Regions from separate parts of the Mesorhizobium sp. M1396 genome, predicted to be linked through region 2. Evidence: riboswitches for the same ligand, from Rfam matches in the RefSeq annotation. Region 2 holds a riboswitch; each other region holds the start of a gene.
The links. Region 2 has a riboswitch for cobalamin ahead of bluB (5,6-dimethylbenzimidazole synthase). Riboswitches for the same ligand answer to the same signal wherever they lie in the genome.

Region 1 (2,196 bases), on a different contig from region 2:
CAGCCTCGGCAGACGCTTTCAACGCGGCTGCCACCGCATCCCTGCCTTGGGACAGGGCCCGGGCCAGCAAGACCAGCTCGTCGGTCTTCTGGGCCGCGAAGGCGAGCCACGACCTGATGTCGGCGTCGAGTTCCGTCTCCATGCGCAGATCAATCGGCACATGCAGCATCGAGCAAGAAGGCGCGATCTCGACGCGGTCCAAGGGCCAGCCGGCGACGATCGGTTTGATGCGGTCGAGAATGGCGGGCAGGTTCCCACGCCAGACGTTGCGGCCATCGATCAAGCCAAGCGAGAGCACCAGATCCTTCGGAGCGAGCCGACCCACCGTTTCCAGCTGCTCGGGAGCGCGCACGAGATCAATATGCAGCCCGGCCAGGGGCAGAGAAACCGCGGTTTCGAGATTGTCTCCCAGCGACCCGAAATACGTAGCCAGCATGATCTTCAGCTCGGGCGCGGCTTTCGACAGCTGGCCATAGGCGAATTCGAACGCAGCTCGTTCGTTCGGGTTCAGATCGAGGACAAGCGCTGGCTCATCGATCTGCACCCAGTCGGCTCCCGACAGCTTCAGCTTCTGCAGGACTTGCTCGTAAACGGGCAGCAGCCGCGGTAGGAGCGCGATGGGACCGAACCCCTCGGCAGGCGATTTCGCCAGCTTGAGGAAGGTGATGGGTCCAAGGATGACTGGGCGTGTGTGAATGCCGAGAGCTTTAGCCTCGAGGAAGTAATCGACCGGCTTCGATGAAGAGAGTGCGAACGTCTGATCATCATCGAGTTCCGGCACAATGTAGTGGTAGTTGGTGTCAAACCACTTGGTCATTTCCATCGCGGTTACACCAGGTCCATGAGCCTCCTCCTGGTGACCAGCGTGTCCACAATCCTCCGTCTGACCCTGGTTGCCGCGCGCCATTGCGAAGTAGATGTCAAGTGGGACCTCGCCGCTATTCCAGCCGTAACGGGATGGAACGGCCCCGACCATGGCTGCGGTGTCGAGCACATGGTCGTAAAGCGAGAAGTCGTTCGACGGGATTTTCGACACGCCGCGATCGCGCTGCTCTTCCCAGCTAGCGGCACGGAGCGCCTTCGACGTCGTGAGAAGGTCGCCAGCGGACGATGTTCCGGACCAGTAGCTTTCAAGCGCGAATTTCAGTTCTCGCCGACGACCGAAGCGCGGCACGCCGAGCGTTGCTACAGGAATTTCCTGAGAGTCAGTCATGTCATACCCCGATGGTTGGGGCGCCGATGACAAGGAAGGCGCTAGCAGACCGGCACGAACGCCGGCTCGCAGCGGCCACCGAGACACCCCGCCCGTGGACGTAATTCGCCGTGGCAGGTCTCCTGGCTCGCGGGGTCATAGCCTCTACCCGTCTTCCTGAGGGTATTCGCCTCAGTGACATGAGTGGGGTTGGCTCGCCGCTAACAGTTGCGGGGGCAGCGCCGGCATTGCACCGGCTTCCCTCTTAGCTCCGCTGCGGCAGCGCCGCACGCGAGAACCACGACACGCAGACAATCACAGCAGTCCGCTCTTTTGTCAATGACGCATAACGAAATGTTTATGTCGTTATGTGATTTCGCTTTTATGCTTGTCTAACATTGTGAAATATTCAGTCGCCCATTGGCGGCGCTGCTCCGCTGCCACCATTGTCCAACTAATGGATCCCTGTCGGGCTGCGACATCCCTCGCAGGTCGCCGATGAAGGATTTCGGACAAGACTTCAAGCGCGTGACAACGTCATTAGAATGCAGAAGATCGCATTGGTGGCGATGTTTAACGATGCGGCCGCAAGCCGTGCGTGCGTGGTAGAAGCGGTTTTCTCGGAGTGAGCGCCAAACCGTGGTCCGAGGGGAATTGGCACGCCAGTCGTCATCACGGGTGACTAGGCAATCGTGATGACTCCGCTCGGCGGCAAGAGACCACACTGACGGAGCCTGGCTCAAGGGTCTGATGCAAAGCCCGACTGTGGTCCCGATAAGCCGCTTAAGCCGCATTCAGGCGGTCAGTATAAGTATCTCTCTCTCCAAGCGCTCGGCATTGAGGGATGCGCAAATGCAGGCAAAGCTCGCGTGCTTCATATTCTGCATCATACGATCGGCAGGACCCAGTTTTTATCCAGTGCACGCGTCAGCGCGGTGTGCAATTCTGGCTCGGTCCGATACGAAGGCATTTGGGCCTCGCTGATCCAGCCCAAGCCAACATAG
Region 2 (2,196 bases):
GGCGTTCATCGAGCCCTTCGCCATCGCCTGCCTGATGCAGGTCTATTTCAAGACCATCGCCGGCCAGGTGCCCGATCCCGACTGGGATGCCCGGCTGGCCGAGGCGTCATCGAAGTTCAGGGAGCTTAGGGATAAGGCGCTGGCCTCCTTCGGCGGTTCGCGTTGGGGCACGGCCGGCGCGACAAGCTGATCGGCGAGGCTCGCCGGCGTGGCAGCAACGGTGTTGAGGCGCGCCACGGTCGATTTGAGCAACGCTTCACCTTGCCCGGAAAAAACCTCGCTCATGATCAGTTCCGGCAACGGCAGCCGCCGTCCCCAGCCATGCGTTTCAAGGTCCGGCTTTGGCGCGAACTCCGAGACACGGCCGACGCAGAGATAGGCGACCGGGGTCACATGCTCCGGAATTGACAGCAGGTCTTTCAGCGCTCGCGCCTCGATGATGCTGACCCAGCCGACACCGACGCCTTCGGCGCGCGCCGCCAGCCAGAAATTCTGCACTGCGCAGACCGTGCTGTAGAGGTCCATCTCCGGATTGTGCCAGCGTCCCAGCGGCGAACCTTCCGAGCGCTGCCGGTCGCAAGTGATGCAGATGTTGAGCGCGCTTTCGCAAATGCCTTCCAGCTTGAGTTTGCGGTAGAGCGCCTGGCGCTCTTCCTCGATGGCCGGCAATTCCTGCTCGCGCGCCGCCAGGAACAGGTCGCGCACCTTTTCCCGTCGTTCGGCATCGCGAATGACGATGAAATTCCAAGGCTGCATGAAGCCGACCGACGGCGCGTGATGAGCGGCAAGCAGCAGCCGCGCCAGCACCTCATCGTCGAGCGCGGTGGGCAGGAAGTGGCTGCGCACATCACGCCGCGTGAACATGGCGCGATACACCGCATCGCGCGCAATCTGCTCAAATCCATCGCCAACGGCAGCGGTCATGTGTTCCGGCATCGCTTGTCCCCTTGCGATTGCAATCAATGCCATCCGCCTGACCATGCGGATGACGATGCCTGCCAGGCCGGTCTTCTGGCTTGGGATCAACCCGCGTCCGGTGCCTTCCCGTCATCGACAGTGGCACATACCGGCGCGGTCCCCCTTACAGCGTTGGGCACGCCACGGAGTTCAACCGTGTTCCCGATTCTCCCGCTTGCGGCGGGCACCAGGCAGTGCCACGGACCTTACGCCGAAGCGCGGACGACGCCAATGCCTGCAGCGACGCGAATGGACGCAGGCGCGATTTTCCCCAATCATCGGCCGCCCGTGCATGGCCTTTGTCGATCCGGGTCACTAGATTAGGACGATGGCTACCCGTCTCTATACGCATCCAGTCTTCCTTGAGCACCTCACGCCGCCCGGCCATCCCGAGCGGCCGGACCGCTTGCGCGCCATCGAGCGCGTGCTGGACGACGAAGCTTTTGCCGCGCTCGATCGTATCCAGGCGCCGGAAGGCGACGAGGCCACCATCCTCTATGCCCATCCCGCCGATTTCGTCGCCCGCGTGCGCGCCGCCATTCCCGACGAGGGAATCGCCCGCATCGACGCCGACACCACCGCCAGCCCGAAGAGCTGGCAGGCGGCGATCACCGCGATCGGTGCAGCCAACGCCGCCGTCGACGACGTCTTTGCAGGCCGCGCCGACAATGTCTTCGTAGCCGCTCGGCCGCCCGGCCACCATGCCGAAAAAACCACGTCGATGGGTTTTTGTCTGTTCAACACCGCGGCGATCGCGGCGCGTTATGCGCAGAAGAAGCATGGTGTCGAGCGGGTTGCCGTCGTCGACTGGGACGTGCATCACGGCAACGGCACGCAGGATATTTTCTGGGACGATCCGTCGGTGCTCTATTGCTCGACGCACCAGATGCCGCTCTACCCCGGCACCGGCGCGAAGAACGAAACCGGCGCCGGCAACATCGTCAACGTACCGCTGGCGCCGCAGACCGGCAGCGAGGTGTTTCGCGATGCCTTCCTGTCGCGCGTGCTGCCGGCGCTCGACAATTTCGCGCCCGATCTGATCATCATTTCGGCCGGGTTCGACGCGCATCACCGCGATCCGCTGGCCGAGATCAACCTGACCGAGGACGATTTCGACTGGGCGACCGGCCAGCTGATGCAGCGCGCCGCGCGTCACAGCGGCAACCGGCTCGTCAGCCTGCTCGAGGGTGGCTACGATCTGCAGGGATTGGCATTTTCGGTCGCCGCCCATGTCGGGCG
Region 3 (2,196 bases), on a different contig from region 2:
CATACCCGCTGATGCGCTGGCGCATGGAACGGGCCGAGCGCGGCGATGAGATGTATCTGGGCCTCGCCAAATGGGGCCGCGAACACGCCGCCTATATCGAAGAGATCTACCGCCATGTCGCCGATCGCGGCCCGATCGCCGCTTCCGCGCTCGAAGGCCAGAAGGGCTCGGGCGGCTGGTGGGGCTGGAGCCACTCCAAGCATGCCTTCGAATGGCTGTTCTGGGCCGGGCGCATCACCACTGCGCACCGTCGCGGTTTCGAACGCTTCTATGATCTGCCCGAGCGTGTGCTGCCGCAGGCGATCCTCGATCTGCCGGTGCCGGCCGCCGAGGACGCGCACCGCGAATTGCTGCGCATTTCGGCCCGCGCCCACGGCATCGCGACATCAGGCGATTTGCGCGACTACTTTCGGCTGTCGCCGGCGGACATGAAGGGCCGGCTGGAGGAACTGGTCGAAACAGGCGAGCTTTTGCCGGTGCGTGTCGAAGGCTGGGACAAGCCGGCTTATCTTCACCGGGACGCCCGCCTGCCACGCAAGGTCGAGGCCCGAGCCTTGCTGGCGCCGTTCGATCCGGTCGTCTTCGAGCGGTCGCGCACCGAGCGTCTCTTCGACTTCCACTACCGCATCGAGATCTACACGCCGGCCGACAAGCGGCAATACGGCTATTACGTCCTGCCGTTCCTGCTCGGCGACAGGATCGTGGCGCGCGTCGATCTCAAGGCCGACCGGCCGGCCAGCGTGCTGCGCGTCCACGCCGCTTACGCCGAAGCTGGCGCCCCGCCGCGGACCGCCGCCGAACTGTTCGAGGAATTGAAGCAGATGCAGGGCTGGCTCGGCCTCGAACACATCGAAGTGACGTCCGCCGGTGACTTGGGTCCGGCGTTGGCCGACCTAACCGTGTCGTAAGCTCGCGTTGACACCGCTACCCGCAAAAGCCTAAATCCCGGTCGAGACGGTCTCTTCTCTTCAACGAGAGGAGCCAAGAGGGAATGCGGTGAGGGATATCTGTCCCAAATCCGCGGCTGTCCCCGCAACTGTAAGCGAAGAGCCAAGGCCTAAAGCCACTGGGATGGTCCCGGGAAGGCGGCTACCAAGGCGATGACCCGCGAGCCAGGAGACCTGCCGTCCGCGACTATAGAATCCGATCGCCCGGCGGGTTTCCGGGCAAGGAGCCGATCTTTGGACCACGACAGCAGTTTTTCGGCTGGCACAGCGGATGTTTCGTCCGGGCATGATGATGCGTTGGCCGGCGTCACCGTGATCGTCTGCGCCTCCTGTCGCGACGAGACCGGCTCCGACGCCCATCCTCGCGCCGGCGAACTGCTGGCGGACGACACGCGCCGCGCCGCATCTGGCGACAACATTCGCGTCCGCGGCGTTGAATGCCTCGGCAATTGCAAGCGACGTCTCAGCGCCGCCATCCTGCGCGACGGCTGCTGGAGCTATGTCTTCGGTGACCTGACCGCGACCAGCGGCGCCGACCTCGTTACCGGCGCCAAGCTCTTCGCCACCTCGACCGACGGCCTGATCCCGTGGCGCGGCCGACCCGACAGCCTGAAGCGCGGCCTCGTTGCCCGCATCCCTCCACTCGACATGCTGAAGGACTTGAAATGACAGTTTCCGTCTCCCGTGTTCCGTGCACCGTCGTCACCGGCTTTCTCGGCGCCGGCAAGACGACGCTGGTCCGCCATCTCCTGGAAAACGCCGGCGGCAAGCGTATTGCTATCATCGTCAATGAATTCGGCGACATCGGCATCGATGGCGAGATCCTGAAAGGCTGCGGCATCGATACCTGCCCGGAGGAAAACATCGTCGAACTGGCCAATGGCTGCATCTGCTGCACCGTCGCCGACGACTTCGTCCCGGCGCTCGACCAGATCCTGGCGTTGACGCCGAGGGTCGACCATATCCTGATCGAGACCTCGGGCCTGGCGCTGCCCAAGCCGCTGGTCCAGGCTTTCCAGTGGCCAAGCGTGAAGAGCCGCGTCACCGTCGATGGTGTGATCGCCGTGGTCGACGGCCCGGCGCTGGCCGACGGCCGCGTCGCCAACGACATGGATGCCTTGCAGGCGCAGCGCACCCAGGATGAGACGCTCGATCACGACGATCCGGTCGAGGAGGTGTTCGAGGACCAGATCGCCTGCGCCGACCTGATCATCCTGTCGAAGAGCGACCTGATGGACGCAGCCGGCAC

Region 1: linked by a shared signal. The riboswitch ahead of metE (5-methyltetrahydropteroyltriglutamate--homocysteine S-methyltransferase) and the one ahead of bluB (5,6-dimethylbenzimidazole synthase) in region 2 are both predicted to bind cobalamin.
Region 3: linked by a shared signal. The riboswitch ahead of NKH02_RS20410 (DUF1636 family protein) and the one ahead of bluB (5,6-dimethylbenzimidazole synthase) in region 2 are both predicted to bind cobalamin.

The regions. Positions count from the first base shown of each region.
Region 1 is NZ_JAMYLA010000050.1:22,148-24,343, reverse strand. It holds gene metE (5-methyltetrahydropteroyltriglutamate--homocysteine S-methyltransferase) at 1-1,213, opposite strand, end outside; cobalamin riboswitch at 1,309-1,510, opposite strand; gene NKH02_RS26675 (alpha,alpha-trehalose-phosphate synthase (UDP-forming)) at 2,079-2,196, opposite strand, start outside.
Region 2 is NZ_JAMYLA010000008.1:134,295-136,490, reverse strand. It holds gene NKH02_RS07460 (hypothetical protein) at 1-190, shown strand, start outside; partial or broken gene bluB (5,6-dimethylbenzimidazole synthase) at 307-924, opposite strand; cobalamin riboswitch at 985-1,164, opposite strand; gene NKH02_RS07450 (histone deacetylase family protein) at 1,286-2,196, shown strand, end outside.
Region 3 is NZ_JAMYLA010000031.1:29,579-31,774, forward strand. It holds gene NKH02_RS20405 (winged helix-turn-helix domain-containing protein) at 1-908, shown strand, start outside; cobalamin riboswitch at 940-1,143, shown strand; gene NKH02_RS20410 (DUF1636 family protein) at 1,182-1,616, shown strand; gene cobW (cobalamin biosynthesis protein CobW) at 1,613-2,196, shown strand, end outside.